4 regions of the Paenibacillus sp. 37 genome follow, and region 1 is predicted to be linked to each of the others. Evidence: riboswitches for the same ligand, from Rfam matches in the RefSeq annotation. Region 1 holds a riboswitch; each other region holds the start of a gene.
What was found. A riboswitch is a leader RNA that binds a small molecule or an ion and turns the genes downstream of it on or off. The one in region 1 is predicted to bind thiamine pyrophosphate.
Positions count from the first base shown of each region.

Region 2: another riboswitch for thiamine pyrophosphate. It lies ahead of F0220_RS17740 (thiamine phosphate synthase); the one in region 1 lies ahead of F0220_RS02510 (ABC transporter substrate-binding protein).
Region 3: another riboswitch for thiamine pyrophosphate. It lies ahead of F0220_RS04615 (ABC transporter ATP-binding protein); the one in region 1 lies ahead of F0220_RS02510 (ABC transporter substrate-binding protein).
Region 4: another riboswitch for thiamine pyrophosphate. It lies ahead of F0220_RS04640 (ECF transporter S component); the one in region 1 lies ahead of F0220_RS02510 (ABC transporter substrate-binding protein).

Region 1 is NZ_CP043761.1:513,656-518,837, reverse strand. It holds gene F0220_RS02525 (MFS transporter) at 1-453, shown strand, start outside; gene F0220_RS02520 (DUF2798 domain-containing protein) at 876-1,376, opposite strand; gene F0220_RS02515 (phospholipase D-like domain-containing protein) at 1,556-2,956, opposite strand; TPP riboswitch at 3,391-3,503, shown strand; gene F0220_RS02510 (ABC transporter substrate-binding protein) at 3,711-4,751, shown strand; gene F0220_RS02505 (MTH1187 family thiamine-binding protein) at 4,976-5,182, shown strand, end outside.
Region 2 is NZ_CP043761.1:4,147,104-4,152,285, reverse strand. It holds gene F0220_RS17755 (hypothetical protein) at 1-309, shown strand, start outside; gene F0220_RS17750 (hypothetical protein) at 296-1,279, shown strand; gene F0220_RS17745 (ABC-F family ATP-binding cassette domain-containing protein) at 1,418-2,968, shown strand; TPP riboswitch at 3,044-3,153, shown strand; gene F0220_RS17740 (thiamine phosphate synthase) at 3,379-4,041, shown strand; gene thiO (glycine oxidase ThiO) at 4,059-5,182, shown strand, end outside.
Region 3 is NZ_CP043761.1:1,022,705-1,027,886, reverse strand. It holds gene F0220_RS04620 (aspartate/glutamate racemase family protein) at 23-721, opposite strand; TPP riboswitch at 1,007-1,109, shown strand; gene F0220_RS04615 (ABC transporter ATP-binding protein) at 1,287-2,054, shown strand; gene F0220_RS04610 (ABC transporter permease) at 2,041-2,853, shown strand; gene F0220_RS04605 (ABC transporter substrate-binding protein) at 3,008-4,081, shown strand; gene thiM (hydroxyethylthiazole kinase) at 5,066-5,182, shown strand, end outside.
Region 4 is NZ_CP043761.1:1,028,867-1,034,048, forward strand. It holds gene F0220_RS04625 (radical SAM/SPASM domain-containing protein) at 1-5, shown strand, start outside; gene F0220_RS04630 (pectate lyase) at 354-1,022, shown strand; gene F0220_RS04635 (copper amine oxidase N-terminal domain-containing protein) at 1,200-2,153, opposite strand; TPP riboswitch at 2,319-2,429, shown strand; gene F0220_RS04640 (ECF transporter S component) at 2,697-3,290, shown strand; gene F0220_RS04645 (ABC transporter ATP-binding protein) at 3,291-4,862, shown strand; gene F0220_RS04650 (energy-coupling factor transporter transmembrane component T family protein) at 4,837-5,182, shown strand, end outside.

The sequences.
Region 1 (5,182 bases):
GCAGCACTGAGTGTTACCTGCTTCTGGATTGCCATGTCTGTAGGACGGCTCTTCGCGGGATATATCGCAGAGAAATTCCAATACCGCGTCTATGTGCTTTATAGTTGTCTCGCATCTGTGCTTTTGTTAATGGTGTTTCCATTTACTAACCAAATATGGTCTGCATTTCTCATTATCTTACTACTCGGACTTGCGATGTCAGGCATCTTCTCCATTGCCCTTGTCTTCGCCAGCAAACTGCTACCCGGAACTGAAGAATCCACACCCAGCATTTTGATTGCCTCAGGTGGGGTCGGCGGTGCCATTCTGCCTTTGATCACGGGATGGAGTCTTGATCATCTGGAGGTTAATCAGTCTGCATGGATGCTTGCCATCTTTGCAGTTGGCCTGCTTGTCATTAGTTTGATCACGTACCAGTGGCAGAACAAACATGTGGTCGATTCAGCGACTTAACAGTTATGGGTCCGCCCTTAGCCTGAGAGTCGAATTACCAATTATAGGGATTGAGATGTCCACCTCCATGACTTTGGCGGTGGACATTTTGTTTTAGCGTTACTCTGTTCTAACGAACCTAGCACACGCTATCCCCCTCCATTTCTGCATATTTGAAATCTAACGAATCCTAGAGACGTTATTATAGATAATTAGCTTCAATTAAATGCCTCGTTGGAGGTTTTTTTCATAATAACACCACTGAGATTCGTTAGATTTTCATTCCCTTAGAAACTGGCCGAATAAGATGTCCTCGATTCGTTAGCGCTGTAATCATGGTGAAAAGTATCCTATCTTTGCCTCAGATCACCTTTCATTACAGGTGAGAATACGATCTATTCATTTGCACAAGATTGCCCAGGAAATACTTTAAGCCATCGGAATTACACACTTTTGTTAACAGCAGGCATTACAGGCCCGTTGCCCTTGATGAATTTACCGAATACATATCGTACGAGCGGCCCCAGAATAATTAATTGATAGGGAAGCGCGAGGCTGAAATTACGAGTAATTGTATGAAGGTACGTACCAAGTAAGGATACCCCAATTAATTGGTCCGCAAGATACGCTGAAATCATTCCGTACAAGGACATGATCAGAACCATGCCAAGTACCATGAAAAATGACATGACCAGCACACCAAGGATCTTGTTGGACTTGTCAAAAGGTAAGGAAAATGCAATTTTTCTCGCTACTGGGCCAACAATGAAGGACTCCACCAGAAAAGCGATGACAAAACACAATATGAATTGAAACAGTATTTCAAGCGGGGACATCTTGCCGAGTAGCCCACTGTGCCATAGATTGAAGAACATCATGACCAAGACCATTCCTGTACACATCATTAATCCGAAAAAAATTTGTTCCTTCTTGCTTGTTGGCAATTCTCTCATCCTCTCTGTTTACCTTCGTAATTATAGAGATGAGTAAACCCTCCACATAAGTGAACATTCCGTGAACAAATCTGATTTTCTTCCCGTGTGATGAATTGCAGGTTGACGCGAGAAACGCAAGTTTCGATGAAGCGGAGAAAAATTCAACCTCAATAGAATGCAGTTTTTATCTACAACATAAATTTCCAGAGAAAAGACAGTTTGGATAACGCTGTGATTGCCATTCGTTTGAAAACAGAGCCTTTCTGATTCGTAGATTCTGCTGGATGCTCACCTTTAACCGCAAGTGTACTATGTGCACGTTTGATATCCATAGCCTCTGTTAGTTGGTCGGCGAATGCAGAACCAGAAATGACCACAGCAGATTCAGTATTGAGGAAGGCAGATCTGGGATCAAAATTATACGAACCAACCATGCTGAGGTAATCATCCATGACAAATGATTTGCCGTGTATGGAATAAGGGCCTTCGTATTCATATATGGCCAGACTGGTATCAAGCAACCGTTTTTTAGAGCTTAAGTATCCCGCGAAAGCCAAAGGGTTAGGGGTCTGTTGGATTGAATTCGTCAGCATGACCCATTCTGTTTCTGGATTCATCGACAGATGTACGGCTTTCTCCATTTTCTTGGTAGGAATGGCATATGGCGTCTGAAGGTACACTTTCGACTTTGCTTGATTGGCGAAATGAACAAATGTTCTCCACATGATCGGGTCTTTATACAGCCTTTTAATTGGATTGTGAATGAAAGCAACGTGGTCGGAATGAAGCGCTCCTCGAACCCATTCCTTTGGCAACACTTTAACAAAAGGATCGTTCTGAGCCTGAGCTTTTTGATATAACTCAGCTAGTTGAGAAAGCTCTTTTAGCCCCTTTGCATGATGCTGACGTTTTGCATGTTTTTCTGGTTTGGTGAATGGATGGTTCCATAACTGATCTATATATTGTTTCATTTCAACAACCGTGCTGTTCGTATTATCGTTTGTATTGTAAACAAGGACATCCCGATCGAATACATAGTCTTTTGGGGGTTGCGATGCCATGTATTTATCACCAATATTTTGGCCGCCAATAATGCCATATGTGTTGTCGACAAGAAGGATCTTGTCATGCATACGGTTATGCCATGTCCATGGCATAAATAGGTGGAGTGGTTCATAATATCTTAATTCCACATTGGGGTGAGCTGCAATGGCATCTGGAATATTACGCAACTCTCCGCGCATGCTGTGAAAAATCCCGTCTAAAATGATTCGAACATGAACACCCCGATCAGCTGCATCGAATAACGCAGCAAAAAAGAGTTGAGATGTTTTTCCTTTTTGGATGGAGTAATACGCCAGGTCGATGCTTGTTTTCGCCTCTCGAATGGTCTGGATTCTCACCTGACCCGATTGAAAGCCGTCCTCCAGGAGCATTACGCGATCTGTTGTACTTCCTTCTGTTAACGTTTTTTGCATATCCGTATTTTCAATAGTCGATGGAGACGGAACCAAAAATAAAAGGTAAGCCGTGAAAAAAACGTAGACACTATAGGACAAAATAATTGCGATTATGGTTTTAAGGATCATTCAGTACTCCCCCACTTGTATGTAAAAGTATTTATTTGTATAGCAGTACTATCTCCTTTTGTATCTAAATTATGTTGTTTAAATTACTCAAGCTGCACCGCTCAAGGTCAAACGAGCAAAAGCTGATCACTGAAATAGGGAAAGCAGCCCTTATGCGACGAGATATCAAACATCGGATTTGATCTAAGTATTTGTTGGGAGCCCTCCAGATCTTCAGCACTTAGGCTATGACCCACTATCCGGTGCTTTTACACTCAGCCAGATTTCCTTATATGATTCGCAATGATAATTATTGAAAATAACACATCTAAACAGGCTGATATACATCTGTATAAAGGCCTGTTTGATAAGTTCATATCTGTCCCCATCCAGTTCCTGACTGGACACGAATGGGCCTCTGGCCTATAATTACACCTAGTAATGCCCGTAACTTCATAGTTTCCCAGGGGAGTCGGAATTGGCCGGCTGAGAGTGTATCCCACCAAGATACTAACCCTTAGACCTGATCTGGATCATGCCAGCGTAGGAATCGGAGTATATCGAAATGGCACAGCCCTCTGGCTGAACGCCACCTCTCTAACGCCTGCACGCGTCCCGGATTACGGGACGCTTTTTTTGTTTTATTTATCGAAACAAAAATAAGTCATCCAGATCCAACTGGTATAAATCTGTCGATTTATGCAAGATGATTGGATATGAAGCCAAGGAGTACCCCGTGCCAATCGGCCGGACATACCGAAGGAGAGAATCACAGATGAAATGGCGTAAAACAATGGGACTGTTGCTCTTATGTGTACTACTGGTGACCGTGGCCGCATGTGGCGGTAAAGAAGCTGCCCCGGCAGAACAGAACGGCAACACGAATACGGAGAGCAGCAACGAAGGTGACAACGCAGCCCTCAAGGATATTAAAGTCGTACTCGACTGGACACCAAATACGAATCATACCGGCTTATATGCAGCTGTAGATCAAGGTTTTTATAAGGCCGAAGGCTTGAATGTGGAGATTGTCCAGCCAGGTGCCGGCGGCGCAGATACGATGGTTGCCTCGAATGAAGTGCCTTTTGGCGTAAGTTATCAGGAAAGTGTAACTCAAGCCCGTACACAAGGTGTTCCACTCGTCTCCATCGCAGCAGTTATTCAGCATAATACATCCGGGTTCGCTGCTCCGGCGGATCGGAATATCAAGTCACCGAAAGATTTTGAAGGGAAAACCTATGGCGGTTGGGGTTCGCCTGTGGAAGAAGCCGTGATGCAATCCATTATGGAAGGCGACGGAGCCGATGTATCCAAAGTAAAAAACATTAACATGGGTGACGCTGACTTTTTCACCGCAGTGAAACGGGATATTGATTTCGCGTGGATTTTCTACGCCTGGACGGGGATTGAAGCTGAACTGCGCGGAGAACCGATCGACATGTTATATGTGAAGGATTATTCAGATGCACTGGATTACTACACGCCTGTTCTCGTAACAAACGAGCAGACGATTCAGAACGACCCTGAGTTGGTGAAAGCATTCCTGAAAGCCACTTCAGAAGGATATCAATACGCAATTGATCATCCCGAAGACGCAGCGAATATTCTGATCAAGGCCGTCCCGGATCTGGATAAAGACTTGGTCCTGGCAAGCCAGAAATGGCTTAGTCCAAAGTACACGGATGACGCCCCGCGCTGGGGAGAACAGAAACAGGAAGTATGGCAGAACTACACCGACTGGATGTTTAGCAAAAAACTGCTGGATGAACAGGTCGACGTGAGCAAAGCATATACGAACGCGTTTTTACCCCAATAAAATATCTCATATAAAACGAACTTAATATTTACACGAGGACGGAGAGGACAGAAATAACGTGAAAAAGCGAAGCGGTCGCCTTTATCACCGGATTTTCCCTTTAGAGAAAGGGAATCAAAAAAATCTGGGGATAACAGCGATTGGAAGGTTATTCTGTCATCGAAGTGGCAAGTGTAACCGTCATTAGTTCATTTTATATATCACGAAAGGAGCCGTGATCTCTCATGGCAAGCACACTACTTAGCATTCAGGTTATTCCGAAAACGCCTAATGGCGAGAACTCATATCCTTATGTAGATCGCGCCATTGAAGTTATTCAGCAATCTGGCCTGAAATATCAGGTGAACCCGCTCGACACCACGATGGAGGGGGAACTGGAGGAACTGCTGGAGGTTGTCCGCAAAATGCACGAAGTACTCGTCGAGGCTGGC
Region 2 (5,182 bases), 3.4 Mb from region 1:
CATAAAAAATATGTACCTCATTATACGGACCCGATGGACAATAACAGTTTTAACGGGACCTATGAGGTAGTGCAGGATGGATATTATGCAGCTCAGATTCGAGAAAGACTATTCCCATCCTCAGGGGTGATACCGGTTGATGATCCCGGCCGAAGATATACGATGATGACAGGGGATTTTTTCACCGTGACGCTCCAGAATACAAATCGTACACCTTCCATGCTCATTCGTGAATGGTTGAGTGGCACGGCTCAGGCTTCAGCAGTATTTGTAACATACGGAGGTATGGTCCTCAATGAAGATTACTGAGCTATCCATTGTATTTGTGCTGATCTTCTTCCCGCTCTTCTGGATCATCTCACTCCATACCCAAGATGCCGAAGAGGCTCAATATCTTGGCCAACGATACAGATCTGCACTTCAAACTGCAGTCATGGATGCAGGTGCAGTCATGCATCAGAATGAGAAACAAAATGATGAAGCAGGTTATGATTCAACCAAGTTTGTTAAAGCGGACAAGGAGCTTGCCTTGTTGACATTTACGCAGACGATGGCTTTGAATATGGGGATTCAGGATGATCCCGCAGCTATTCGAAACATGTTTAATTACATTCCTGCCGTGGTTATTCTGGATTATGATGGATATTATATGTTGTCCACAGAAACAGAGATGACGGGTCACCGTGAAGATTCTTTCAGGCAAGTGTGGAGTCCCAAGAAACCTTATACATATTCAGATTCTGATGGTAACAGTATTAACTTTACAATGGACGACTACGTACATGCTTTTGACGCAAGCGCAGGGAAATGGATTGAGGGATTCCAAAAAGAACTGGCTTCAACCACACAGATTCCTTTAATTCAGAATACCAGCGTATTTGAGCAAGTTAGACAAAGCCGGATTGTGACTACTGTTCAGGGTGATCTGGCTGATGTGATTAACCGCCATAATGAGTTTGCCAGAAAGAACGGTATTTCCTATACGTTTACGATGCCCCTGATTGCGCAGGAAGATTGGTACAACTCCATTAACGATACAGGGATTATGGCCTTTGTCCAAGGTATAGGTGTGGGTGACCAGAAGATCAACAATTACGCAATTGGTGGAGGCAGACTTGTGAAGAAAACCGCCATCGTAGGTGGGGTAGATCCTTTAACGGGTATCAAGTACTACTATCCCTCCACATGTGGTAATGGTTACCGTGCTGAAGAGGTGTTTACAGACGCAAGACAAGCAGCTACACAGGGCTATTTCGAATATAAATGCTCTAATCGTTAGGGTAGCCTGCATGACAAAATCATGTAAGAGGTTCCTGAACTGTTTACATTACTTTCAGAAAAGACGGGACCTGTGCTAGAATAGGGTTTCGGAACAATAACAAAAGTAATGTCTAATAGATAGGAGCAACCTCATCTTATGAGTTTATTGTCAGTAGAGAACGTAAGTCACAATTTTGGAGATCGCACGTTATTTAAAAATGTATCGTTTCGTTTACTTGCCGGAGAGCGCGTAGGACTTGTTGGTGCCAATGGTGTGGGTAAATCAACATTAATGAACATCCTTACCGGTAAATTGCTTAAAGATAGTGGAAAAGTGGAATGGACACCTAAGGTCCGTTATGGATATCTGGATCAGCACACGAAGCTTACGCCAGGCAAAACCATTCGTGACGTCCTTAAGGATGCATTCCTTCCGTTGCTTGAATTGGAAAAAGAAATGATGAATATTACGGACCAGATGGCAGATGCAGATCCAGATAAGCTGGAGCAGTTGCTGGAAGAGATGGGCGATATTCAGGAACAACTGGAACAGGGCGACTTTTATCTGATTGACGTAAAAGTGGAAGAGATGGCCAATGGTCTTGGTTTGTCCGCAATTGGTCTTGATCGAGATGTCGCAGCTCTAAGTGGTGGACAACGTACCAAGGTGCTTCTTGCCAAGCTTTTGCTCGAGAAACCTACAGCGCTTTTGCTGGATGAGCCGACCAACTATCTGGATGTAGAACACATTGAATGGTTGTCACGTTACCTGAAGGACTACCCGCACGCGTTCCTCTTAATCTCCCATGACACGGAATTCATGAATGAAGTCGTAAATGTCATTTATCATTTGGAATTTGCCAAATTAACGAGATATGCAGCGAACTATAACAAGTTCCTCGAGATGGCTGATATGAATAAAGCCCAGCATATTGATGCATACGAGAAGCAGCAAGAGTACATCAAGAAACAGGAAGATTTCATTCAGCGTAACAAGGCACGTGCTTCAACTTCAGGTCGAGCGAAGAGCCGGGAGAAACAGCTGGACAGAATTGAACGTATTGATCGTCCGGATGAAGCAGCTAAACCAACGTTCAAATTCAAGGATGCCCGCGCGAGCAGCAAAACGGTCTTTGAGGGCATTGATTTTGAAATTGGATATACGTATCCTTTGCTGCCCAAAATGACGATGACAATTGAACGTGGTGAGAAAATTGCCATCGTAGGTTGTAATGGTGTGGGTAAATCGACACTGCTGAAAACTATCCTAGGCAAAATATCTCCACTCAGTGGAAAGACCTTTTTGGGAGATTATCTCGAAACGGCCTATTTTGAGCAGGAAGTTCGTGCTGGAAATATCACGCCTATCGAGGACGTCTGGAATGAGTTTTCACATTTGACCCAGAATGAGGTCCGGGGTCATCTCGCTCGCTGTGGGTTGAAAAATGAGCACATTACCCGTCCGCTTAACATGCTGAGTGGTGGAGAACAAGCCAAGGTTCGTTTATGCAAACTTTTGATGCGTGAAAGCAACTGGATTTTATTCGATGAGCCGACAAACCATCTCGATGTCACAGCCAAAGCGGAGTTGCAGCGTGCTTTGCAAGAATTCAAGGGAACGGTGTTACTTGTATCTCATGAACCTGATTTCTACGAGGGTTGGGTTACCAAAACATGGAATGTCGAAGAATGGTCTGAGAAAAACTAGAAGATTCAAGACCATGTTTAACAGAAATGACGGTGACAAAAAAATCCGTCTATGGTAACATAGGCTACAACTTCATATGAACACTAGGGGGGCCGCACGATGCGGCTGAGATGGAAGAATGCGATTCCGGACCCTTTGCACCTGATCTGGATCATACCAGCGTAGGGAAGTGGCGAGCGCGTTTCAGTGAATGACGTGAGCAACGGCAATTCGAAAGGATTTCAACCGTCTGCTTAACGAATTGAAACATGCAGTTGCGTGTATAACGTTAAGGCTATAAGGTCTATAGCTTTATTACACGAAATGAACTGTATGCTTCAGTCAGTCATCTGGTCCTATAATTAACACGCAGCCACTCCCCTACGGGAGTGGCTTTTTTGTGTTTTCATAGCATTCACGCCTGGAAGGAGATGAACAGTACGGTAATTTCTCATGAACGTGTACACGGATCATTTGAACTGCATGTTGTATCTACGGGTGTAGGGAATCAAGCATCTTTTGTAAAAGCTGCAAAGGACGTTTGGCCATGGGTGGACTACATCCATATACGAGAGAAACAACTCTCATGGCAACAAAAGATCGGTTGGGCTGAAAGTCTGCGTGGTGTTGGCGTTCCATCTTGTCGCATCGTTATCAATGGTTCAGAACTGCCACCACAGAATGACATCTATGGCGGTGTACATTGGGGGCAAGAGGCTATACGTAACTACAACCCTGCTGTTATAAGCAATGTCCAGCGAATTCGTCTGGGTGTATCTGTTCATTCAATCGATGAGGCAAAAATCGCTGAAGAACGGGGAGCCGATTACCTTTTCTTCGGGCATGTCTACTCAACCAACAGTAAGCCTGATCTTGAACCAAGAGGATTATATGCTCTGGCTGAAGTGTGCTCTGGTGTCTCCATTCCTGTCATGGGGATTGGGGGAATCAAACCGGGAAACATTCACGCTATTCGCTCTGCAGGCGCACAGGGAGTTGCTGTGATCTCGAATGTATGGGCGAGCGTTTCCCCGGATCGGGCGGCTGCATTATTAAGGCAGGGTATCGTTGCTACAGAAGGTCTGAGCCGCTGAATCAAGGAGATGAGAGGATGAAAAAGATCATTACTGATAGACCGGATAAGATTCATGCAGAAACGATTATTGTAGGCGGAGGCGTTGTTGGATGTGCCATCGCATATGAGCTTGCTTCCCGTGGACAGGATGTGCTGTTGCTGGAGCGTTCGGCGATTGCAGGAGGCACTTCTTGCGCGGCGGCTGGAATGCTGGCGGCAGATAGTGAGGATTTTGCTCATCCTTTGATGGCTAAGCTCGCCAGGCAGAGTAGACAGTTACTTATCGAACAACAGGTGCTAATGGCTACACTCAGTGAGGTAGAGACTGGCCTGCAACGCCAGGGATTCCTAACTCCTTTTCGTTCATACAGTGAATTAAGTAGGTATAAGGACAATCGGAAGTCTGCGTTGTCTGCTTCTACTGATGAGGTATGGTGGGATCGTTCCGTTGTGCAACAGGAGGCATCATGGCTCAACAGAGATACGTATGGAGCCTATTACAGACCTTACGAGAGTGAAATTCTTCCAATCCATCTAACGAAGGCATACGCCGAATCCGCTCAAGCATTGGGAGCACGGGTTATGGAGGACATACAGGATATACGTGTGCAAGCAAACGAACACGGCGTTCAGGGGATCACCACATCGATCGGTGAGATGAAATGCAAACATGTCATTATAGCGGCTGGATTACAGAGTGAAGAGTTGATGAGACATGTAAATCTGAGCTTGCCTGTGTGGTCGGTGAAAGGTGAAATAGCTGCCGTTCAGTTCTCAGATGAACATGCAGGGTACAGACCTGACAGAACGGTTTATGCAGAGGATATCTATATTGTTCCCAAAGCCAATGGCGAAGTTTGGCTTGGGGCAACCAGTCTGCCAGGCAGAACGGATTTGAACGTTTCTGTACAGGGTGTTCAAAAGCTGCTAACAGCGGCTACCCACTGGGTGCCTGGGATGAAGGAAGCGCAATTTATACGAGCGTGGGCAGGCGTAAGACCAGCAACTCCAGATGGATTGCCTTATATAGGTGCTTGCAAGAGTATACCCGGGCTGTTCGCCGCCTTTGGGCATTACCGCAACGGTATCTTGCTTAGTGCGATAACAGGCAGGCTTATCGCTGAGTTGCTCGCTGGCAAAATCTCAGAAGAACTCGGAAT
Region 3 (5,182 bases), 510 kb from region 1:
AGAACTGGTTTATCTGGTTGTGTCAAAATGATTTGGCTAGTGCCAAATGAACAGATTCAATCGCATGAATACGTGTTGTATCAAATAATGGAACTTCTGAATCCTCTACTTTTACTAATAATCCAATTTCGGTGCAACCTAATATGATCCCCTCAGCTCCATCATCAACTAGCCTTTGGATCACCATTTTATAATAATCCCTTGATAAGGGCTCAATTTTCCCTAAACATAATTCCTCATATATTATTTTATTGATAACTTTTCTATCCTCTTCATTCGGTATCAAAACCTTAATACCATTCAATTCAATTCGTTTTTTATAAAAGTCTTGTTCCATCGTATATTTAGTGCCAAGTAAACCAACCGTACTTATTTTGGACTTATGAATTTGATTTGCTGTTGAATCAGCAATATGTACAATGGGTAAACGCACTTTTTCTTCAATATGTTTAATCACTTTATGCATCGTATTTGTACAAATTACAATCATTTCTGCTCCTGCCTTTTCCAAAGACTGAGCAGCATTCCCTAATAATTCACCAGCACTTTCCCAATCACCTTCAGCTTGATAACGCTCGATTTCTTCAAAATCCACGCTATATAAAATGCATTTGGCTGAATGCAATCCTCCCAATTTATTTTTCACTTCTTCATTAATAATTCGATAATATTCTAACGATGACTCCCAGCTCATTCCACCAATAAGACCAATCGTTTTCATATACACTCTCCCTTCCATTTAATACATTCCGAAAGCAGTATATAGAAATTTAATAGATATTGTACCGTATCTATCTGATTAAATAAACCTGCCCCAGTAAGAGGAATAGAGGGATCTGGAGCAATTCCGGCAACGGATTATTGCTTCTACCCGAATGATCTGGCTGTACAATCCAAATAATCTGACCGGAACCATTTTCAGATCAGTACTCACATTCTTTCCAAGCGCCCCCTTTACATTCCACTTGCATGTGATATATGCTGAACACACAACTGCATATCTTGAACATTGCACTAGGGGAGCCTTACGGCTGAGACGAATCGAATGATTCGGACCCTTTGAACCTGATCTGGATCATACCAGCGGAGGGAAGTGGAGCGGCCTTTCAGTAAGCGGATTTTTTCATGTTGATGATGAAATTTAATGTGAATTGAACTTACAGACCCACTCATTTCTCCGGAAATGGGTGGGTCTTTTTCGCGTTCTGCGGGCAGATCAGAAGGTGTAATTAAAGATCCCGTAGTTTGAAGTTGAATTTGGAATAACAAGGGGGGGACAAAACGAGATGGATAATAACATAACCATTCACAACATGAGCTACGCTTTCCCGGGAAAAAGGGATTCCCCCGTGCTCTCCAATGTGTCGATGCGTGTAGCCAACGGCGAATTCGTCTCGCTTATCGGCTCCAGCGGCTCCGGTAAAAGCACCCTTTTCAAGCTGCTGGCAGGCTTGCTTGAGCCAACCCATGGAACCATAGAAATTCCTTGGGTCCCTGAAGGAAAGCGACTGGGGCAGGTGGCCTATATGCCACAAAAGGACCTCCTGTTATCCTGGCGAACCGTCATGGAGAATTGCATGCTCCCCGCTGAACTTGCTCCAGAGCGGCAGGATAAGGGGAGAATTCGCGCGGACATTCTGGCTGGGCTCGACAGATTTGGCCTATCCGGCTACGCGCATGCTTACCCAGACGAGCTATCGGGTGGCATGCGCCAGCGTGTCGCGCTGCTTCGTACTTTGCTGACAGGTGGCCAACTCATGCTGCTGGATGAACCATTCGGCGCACTCGATGCCTTAACCAAACGGGAGATGCATCGCTGGTTGTTGGAACTGTGGGAGGGCTTTGGCAAAACCGTGTTGTTCATTACGCATGACATTGAAGAGGCGCTGCTGCTCAGTGATCGGATTATCCTGTTAACTCCGGGGCGCCAAGGCCAACAGCTACAGGATTTGACGGTACCTTTGCCACGTCCAAGACATTCGGACATGATCTATGAACCGGCGCTCGTTCAGATGAGACGACGACTGGAGGAACAATTGCATGCGAGAAGGTAACTTGGGAGACTGCATGAAGGATAGCGTAAGGCGTTGGCTTGCCCGTTATGGTCTGTTTCTTTGGCTCCTGCTCTTGTTGCTTGTCTTCTGGGAGTGGATTGTGCGTATGGGATGGGTGCCCTCCTTCATCATTCCAGCCCCAACGGCGATTGCCAGCTCCCTGTATGAGCATCGCTACCTCCTGCTGGCTACACATCTGCCTGCTACCTTGATGGAGGTTATTGTTGGTTTTGGCTTGTCCATAGTGACTGGAATTACGCTAGCGACAGGAATGCATATGAACCGATCGATTGAAAAGGCCTTGTATCCCTTCATCGTGATCAGTCAAACCATACCACTGATTGCCCTGTCCCCTGTATTCATCCTGTGGTTTGGTTATACCTTGTGGAGCAAAGTCGCCGTGGTGTTCCTGATCGCCTTCTTCCCCATTGTGGTCAGCACCTACGATGGACTTCGCCAAGGCGATCCAGAACAGCGTGAACTGCTGCTCACCATGGGCGCCAGCAAGTGGGATATTTTTTGCAAACTCCAGGTTTCACTTGCCCTTCCCTCTTTTTTCTCGGGGCTAAAGATGTCTGTGGTGTACTGCGTGGTTGGTGCAACGATTGGCGAATGGCTCGGTGGCAGCAAAGGTCTCGGATACTTCAGCCGCCGTATGTCCAGCAACATGAACACGGACGCGATGTTTGCCGCTATTGTGCTGTTATCCCTGCTTGGGATCGTTTTGTTTATATTGATTGCCTGGCTGGAGAAACGGTTTAACACACGCCGTCATGGAGGCAAAAGAAAGAACGGATAATCTTGGAGAGTGAACCCGATTTAATGATAGGAAGTATGATTTCCAAACACTTTTTTCACATATCATCAGTTATGTTTCAATCATCACGTTGTCCGTTAACATCCTGCTGTTCTTCTCCTACAAACCTTAAACAATGAAATGAGGAACTTCCATTATGAATAATAAAGGCATACACTCCCTGCTTCCCATCATGCTCATTAGCCTTTTGCTGATAGTCAGTGGATGCAGCACCACGAATACCAGCAGTAACACGCCAACAACAGACTCTGCAACCAATGCACAACAAACAGACAAGTCTGCAACCGAACCAGCATCAGACGCCAAAGATAAACTGTCCATCATGCTCGACTGGTACCCGAATGCAGTACACTCCTTCATCTATGTGGCTCAGGAAAAAGGGTACTTCGCAGACCAAGGTCTGGATGTCGAAATTCAGATGCCTGCGGATACCAATGATTCACTCAAACTTGTTGCTGCCGGTAAAATTGATCTGGCCTTAAGCTACCAGCCCCAAATCTTGCTCGCGCGTGGCGAGAACATTCCTGTACGATCTATTGCTGCTGTTGTTCGGCACCCGCTTGTTCATCTATTGACCGAAGCCAATGGCAACGTGAGTTCACCCAAAGATCTTGACGGAAAAACTGTCGGGTATTCTTCAATTCCGCTGTATGAAGCGATGGTTCGTACGATGATCAGCCACGATGGTGGCAACCCAGATAACATGAATCTGGTCGACGTTGGATTCGATCTGATTCCTTCACTGGCTTCCGGACAGGCGGATGCGATTATGGGTGGTTTTATTAACCATGAACAATTGATTTTGGAGAAAGAAGGACATTCCATGAAATCAATTAACCCCGTCGATTATGGCGTACCTGATTATTATGAACTGGTCCTGACTGCGAGTGAAGCTGGCATTCAAGCAAAAAAAGAACAGCTTACCCGGTTCGTCAAAGCGGTCCAGGAAGGACAAAAATATGTGACTGAGCATCCAGAAGAAGCCTTGAATATTCTGCTCGCTCATGAGAATCAAACGTCTCCGCTTGACCCGGATGTCGAAACCAAAAGCCTTACTATTCTACTGCCACTTATGAATGAAGAAGGCCAACCGTTTGGTCGGCAGGAAATGGAATCATGGGAGAATGTACGTGCTTGGCTCGTTGAACAGGATCTGATTCCTGAATCGGTGAAAGCCGAGGATGCTTTTATTAATCTGCAAGGAGAGTAAATAAAGGAGAGCAACGTGAATAAAGGAAAAGTAACTGGACCTTGGACACAAACAGAATGAAAGCAAGGGGTTAAAAACAAATTTTAGCAAAATATAGGATCGGATGCATGAAGGTTTGTGAAATGGAATAGCCCTGAAGCAAGCATCGAAGGATCAGAATTTATAACAAGCCTAAGTGGCTTGATGTGCATCAGAGCAGCTTGATATGCGTTTTGGTGGCTTGTTGGTATGAATTTGGTATGAACATTAGCGCATATCTTCAAACCTTCCGGGAGCTAGCTCCTTAATGTGCTTGGAGTAGAGCATGCAGCGAGCGCTAACGAATCTGAGGCGTCCTATTCAGGGATTTGGAGCGGTTGCAGAAATCTAAAGAACCTGAAGCATGTTATATCAGAATAAATAGCTGTTTGCAGCGTTTTGGTCAGGAGATTCTGGGATAACGTGTCTGATGTTCCTTACATTTCAAAAGGAGGAGCTGACAGCCACATAAGACGTCCTGTGTTCTTTAGAAACATCGTCTGACCAGTCGTGCCCCAATCAGTTGGGTATCGACCAGCCTGGACTTCAAGACACTGGTTAGACGCTAACATCCATCACACTATCTCTTGCCTGAGTTTGGAGAAAGACCCGGGTTCACTTTCTGTATTTTGTATCGTTTCGTTTTGTACTGTTTCGTATTTGTACGGTTGTCTATCTGCGAATTTACATTTTATATGAATCTACCTTTTAGCTATTTCAATCAAGGCTAGATATCGATCAGAATGATTCAATTTGTCTATATCCTGTTACAAAAAATCCCTTTTTAGTGAGTTATGAAACTAATTTAGATTTTACGTTTCTGCTTTTCTCGCATTAATGCATCTAGCTGTTGTTAGACTCTGCGCCCCAACTCAACAAGGAGACTCATATTCTATTATTCTGCTGAGTGACTCCAGATATCGGACTTCCGCCGATGGGGTTACTTCATAACAAGGAGGAAATTATATGTCTTATCTGGAACGTGTTCGTACGCAAAATCCGCTGGTACACAATATTACCAACCTTGTCGTTGCTCCTTTTACAGCCAATGGTCTGCTCGCACTGGGTGCATCCCCTTTTATG
Region 4 (5,182 bases), 520 kb from region 1:
CCTGATATCTTATATCAGCAAGCCAGAAGCCATTCAAGATCACACATTTGGAGACAAATGTAGTGGTCTTTCTTTGTTATCGGGGATTCAAGTGAGGGTACATACGTTACAAATGAGCATACCAGAGGTTGATATGAGCATATTGCTTGAGAGACCTGGCATGCAAAAAACGAGGATATGACAGGGATTGTGCGATGTCATAATATATCTGATCTAATGATTATTCTAGTTACCTTCCTTATTTGGTAGGATTAGGTTGTGGGTCGGACAGAGGTGCACCTCTGACGATCTTCTAGGACAAGCTCAGGCTTGTACACTATCAAATAACGAGAGAATAAGGGAGGAATAAAGTTATGAAAAAAATGTTGACGTTGTTGCTGTCCGCTGGTTTGGTTGCTTCTATATTTGGTGCCGTTCCGGCTGCGGCTGCACCTACCGTTGTAAATTCAACCATTGTGGTTCCAAAGGGCACGACCTATGACGGCCAAGGTAAAACATTTGTAGCCAATCCTTCCACACTGGGCGACGGATCTCAAGCAGAAAATCAGAAGCCAGTCTTTCGTCTGGAGGCAGGGGCCACGCTCAAAAACGTAAACATTGGATCACCAGCTGCTGATGGTGTTCATTGTTATGGCAACTGTAATATATCGAATGTAGTCTGGCAGGACGTGGGCGAGGATGCACTGACATTGAAGTCTGCCGGAACGGTTAACATTACCGGTGGGGCAGCTTATAAGGCTTATGATAAAGTGTTCCAGATGAATGCAGCTGGAACAATTAACATCAAAAATTTCCGTGCAGATGATATTGGCAAACTGGTTCGCCAAAATGGTGGAACTTCCTTCGCAGTTAACATGACGCTGGATAACTCCAACATTTCTAATGTAAAAGATTCGATTATGCGTACAGACAGCAGCACATCACAAGGGAAAATTACGAATACCCGTTATTCCAAAGTACCAACGTTGTTCAAGGGGTTTGCTTCAGGGAAAACGAGCCAGTCTGGGAACACGCAATATTAGACAGGAGATTGAATCGCTGGAGTTGGTAAAAGTTTAAGCTCCGCTTGTAATTTGAAGTTAAAATATAACGCCAAAAGAGCGTCCCAAGGTCATTGCCACAATGACTTTGAGGGCGCTCTTTGTAATGCAGATGTGATAATATTTCTGCTGAGCAATGTCTTATAGAGGATGCTCAGACTATTTCTCTCCTGGAACTTCAACGATGACTTTGCCTTTCTCGGGGACAACAGAACCGGTATCACTAGAGCCCAATTTGTTCATGATCTCGTAAGAGGTTTCTTCAAGCATGCGAGAGTACTTGAATGATACGAGTGTTTGACCTGTTACGGAAGGACGAGTCCCTGCTTCAGCAACGGCTTTGTTTTTAATAAAGAACAGGTCAACGATGGTTCCGGCATTTTTGCTAATGTTAGCCTGCCATTGTAGCAGTGCACTTCCATTTTTAAGGATATAATAACTGATCAGATCGTTATCCTCAACAACGAAGAAACGATCTTTTTTACCTTGCTCAAAGATGTATTCAATGGATGAATCCACCGGACCTAAAGGATTGCGAATGTCCAGACGTGCTTGTCCCAGTTCAGAGAAGCGTGGCAGATGCAATGCGGCTTCACGCGCCACAGTCAGATCGGAACTGTTATATTCTTTTACAATCGTAGCGTCGGTAGTGTAAATGTAGGCTTCCTTGGCCTTCTGGTTCCACTGCACCTTGGCACCAAAAGCTTCACCGATGGCACGGAGCGGAAGCATCGCTTTACCATTCACCAGAATCGGCGCTGAGGAGAATGTCGCATTCTGACCGTTTTTCTTCATTGTTTTGCTGTTAGGTGTAAGGACATACTTATCGCTGCCTGTGCTAATGCTGATCTCTTTTGTTTCGTTATTGTAACCAAACGTATAGTTGCCGAGGAATTGAAGCTCCGTCAATGCCACGTAAGTAATACCCTGCCGTATGACAACATCATATTGAGCTTGAACATTGTTAATATAAGCTGTCGGTTTAGGTTTAGTTGCTGCGGCTTCCGCCATAGTGGATGAGAGTAAGGCAGGTGCCGTACCTGCGGTGAGTATCGAAGCGGCAAGGACCATTTTCCATGTTTTAAGCTGCCAAACAGAATTGTAATCTTTCATCACTATCAATCTCCCTTCTAATGTTTAAGACGGACTACATAACCTAAATGTTTCATATTATGGAAAGTGAACCATCAGATTCTTTCCCCTGTTACCCCAAATGAAGCATGATGATTTTTCTAGGGATTGCCACAAATACCCATCTGATGTACATTAGAAGCAATGAAATAAGTGAACCGGGAGCTCAATGAAGTTGGGCTGAGAGAGTGGCCTTATGCCGCTGACCGTACATCTGATCTGGGTAATGCCAGCGTAGAGAACATGGATTTGCGATATGTAAGGGTGAATTGTGAGAATGAACGTGGATGAACAACAGACCTCTTTGAACTGTGGTGGTGTATCTGCCATGACGGAGGGGCGCTGGTTGATATTCCGTATTTTTGACATCCACCCAATACATCATTGTGAGGATTGTACACTGTACGTAAGGCCTGCCCGGAACCGGGGAGGCTTTTTCGTTTATTTTTAGAGGTTGTTCAACCAGTCTTTTTGAACACACACTTTTACAACTCCCACAGGGAACAAAGGAAGGACGTAGAGAACATGGCAACAACAGCAGGCAACAAGCGATTGAAACTAACGGATATTCTGGTAACCATCGTGATCGCAGTAGTGTTTGGGGTGATCTACAAGATATGGGGACCTACATATGACTTGATGAAACCCTTTGGTGTTCATGCGGAGCAGATGATCTACGGCATGTGGTTTATGGCGGGCACGTTTGCTTTTGTTATCATTCGTAAACCTGGCGTGGCTATTCTAGCCGAGGTTGCGGCTTCAACGGTAAGTGCTTTTCTGGGCAGTGAATGGGGCATGTCCACACTTGTATACGGTCTGTTGCAAGGATTGGGAGCCGAGATATTCTTCGCCGCATTTTTGTATCGTAAAACCAACCTGTTTGTCACCTGTCTTGCAGCCATAGGAGCCGCAGCGGCTTCGCTTTTGCTGGATTATCAGTACGGGTATATTGATTCACTCTCGGCCTGGAATTATACGTTATTTATCGGATTACGCTTCATCGGAAGCATCTTGATTGCAGGAGTGTTTGCTTATTATCTCGCCAAAGCATTGGAACTGACCGGTGTAACACGCTCACTCAGACCAGTATCCAAACAAGATTATGAGGCGCTGGATTAGATGAGCGTAGAGGGGAATTCGCAAGCGGTAAGTGTGACAAATCTAAGATGCAAGTTCCCGGGAGAGAAAGCCTTGGTATTTCAAGGCTTGTCTCTTTCTGTGCGTCAAGGGGAGAAAGTGCTGTTGCTTGGCCCAAGCGGCTCCGGTAAATCGACGTTATTGCAAGTTCTGAGCGGTTTAATTCCACGTTCAGTTGAAATTCCGATGAAATGTGATGATATTCAGGTTCCCGCCAGAGCAGGAGTAGTCTTTCAGGATCCGGATACCCAGTTCTGTATGTCCTTTACGGATGAAGAGATCGCATTTGTTCTGGAAAACCGAAATATTCCGCGTGAAAAGATGCCAGGGCTGATTGAATATTATCTGAAACAAGTGGGGTTATCCTTTGAACAGAATCGTGTATTGATCCAGTCCATGTCTCAGGGGATGAAGCAGCGTCTCGCGATTGCTTCAATGCTTGCCATGGACCCGGAGGTATTGTTTTTGGATGAACCCACTGCACTGCTGGATGATGAGGGTACTTCCCAAGTGTGGGATACCGTTAAACGGATCGCCAGTGACAAAACGATCATCATCGTTGAACACAAAATAAACGAGATTGTGGATATGGTCGACCGCATCATTGTCTTATCACCTGAAGGAAAGATTGTGGCGGATGGGCCAGCACAGCAGGTATTCACGGATGAACGGAGCAAGTTGAGGGATTATGGAATCTGGTATCCGGGTGTGTGGGATGAGCACGAGCAGGCAATTAAGGAAGAAGAGGGAAGTGCTTCTGGAAAGCTTCAATTGTGTGTGGACCACGGCATCTCAAGTTTGGAAGCACAGCAATCGTCTGGTTTATCCGATACACCGGGTATATCCCCCATATCTCACGTCTCATCCATATTACCTGTATCACCCGCCTATCAGCTTGCACTGGATTTGCAGCAGTTCACCGGATGGCGTGGGAAAACACCTTTCATTCAGGTGGAGCGGGCCAAGGTATGGCATGGAGACTGGATTGGTATTGTCGGAGCTAATGGAGCAGGCAAGAGTTCATTGTTGTTATCTCTGATGAATATCCTGAAAACAACAGGTCATTATGAGGTGGAAGGTCAGCCTTCTGGCAAAACGGAGCAGCTTGCAGATCGAATCGCGTTTGTATTTCAGAACCCGGAGTTTCAATTTGTAACCAACACCGTCGCGGAAGAAGTGGAATTCTCATTGCTGGGGGGCAGGCTTACAACGGAAGAAAGACATGCCAGAACTACTCATATGCTGAATCAATTTGGACTAGTCGACTTGTCCGAGCGCCACCCCTATCAATTATCGATGGGGCAGAAACGACGTTTGAGTGTGGCGTCCGCATTGGTCAGAGAGCAGCGAATTCTGTTGCTGGATGAACCCACTTTTGGACAGGATGCCCGCAATACGTTCGCCATGTTAGCACAACTGGAGCAATTGCGGAGAGAGGGAACAGCCATTGTTATGGTTACCCATGATCGTGAAATTGTAAAAAGATATTGCACCCGAATCTGGTCGGTGGATGAGGGGAGGTTATGTGATGCAACTGTCGTTTCCTCATCGTGAAACCTGGCTTCATTCCGTTAATCCGGGGTTGAAGATGATTATTCTGACACTGATGTTCCTCATCGTTATCCTTATTCACAATCTGAATGTAATGGCCAATATTGCGGTGGTAATGATGCTATTACTGTGCTGGACAGGTCATCCGTGGTACAGATTGATACTGTATGCATCACCATTTATTCTGGTTTTTATCTCCACGTCTACAGGCATGATGATGTTTGGTAAGGGCGAGACCACATGGTATAAGTGGGGATTGATCCACATAACCGAAGAGAGTTTCTATCGCGGTCTACACTTGGGTTTTCGCTCGCTGACTATGG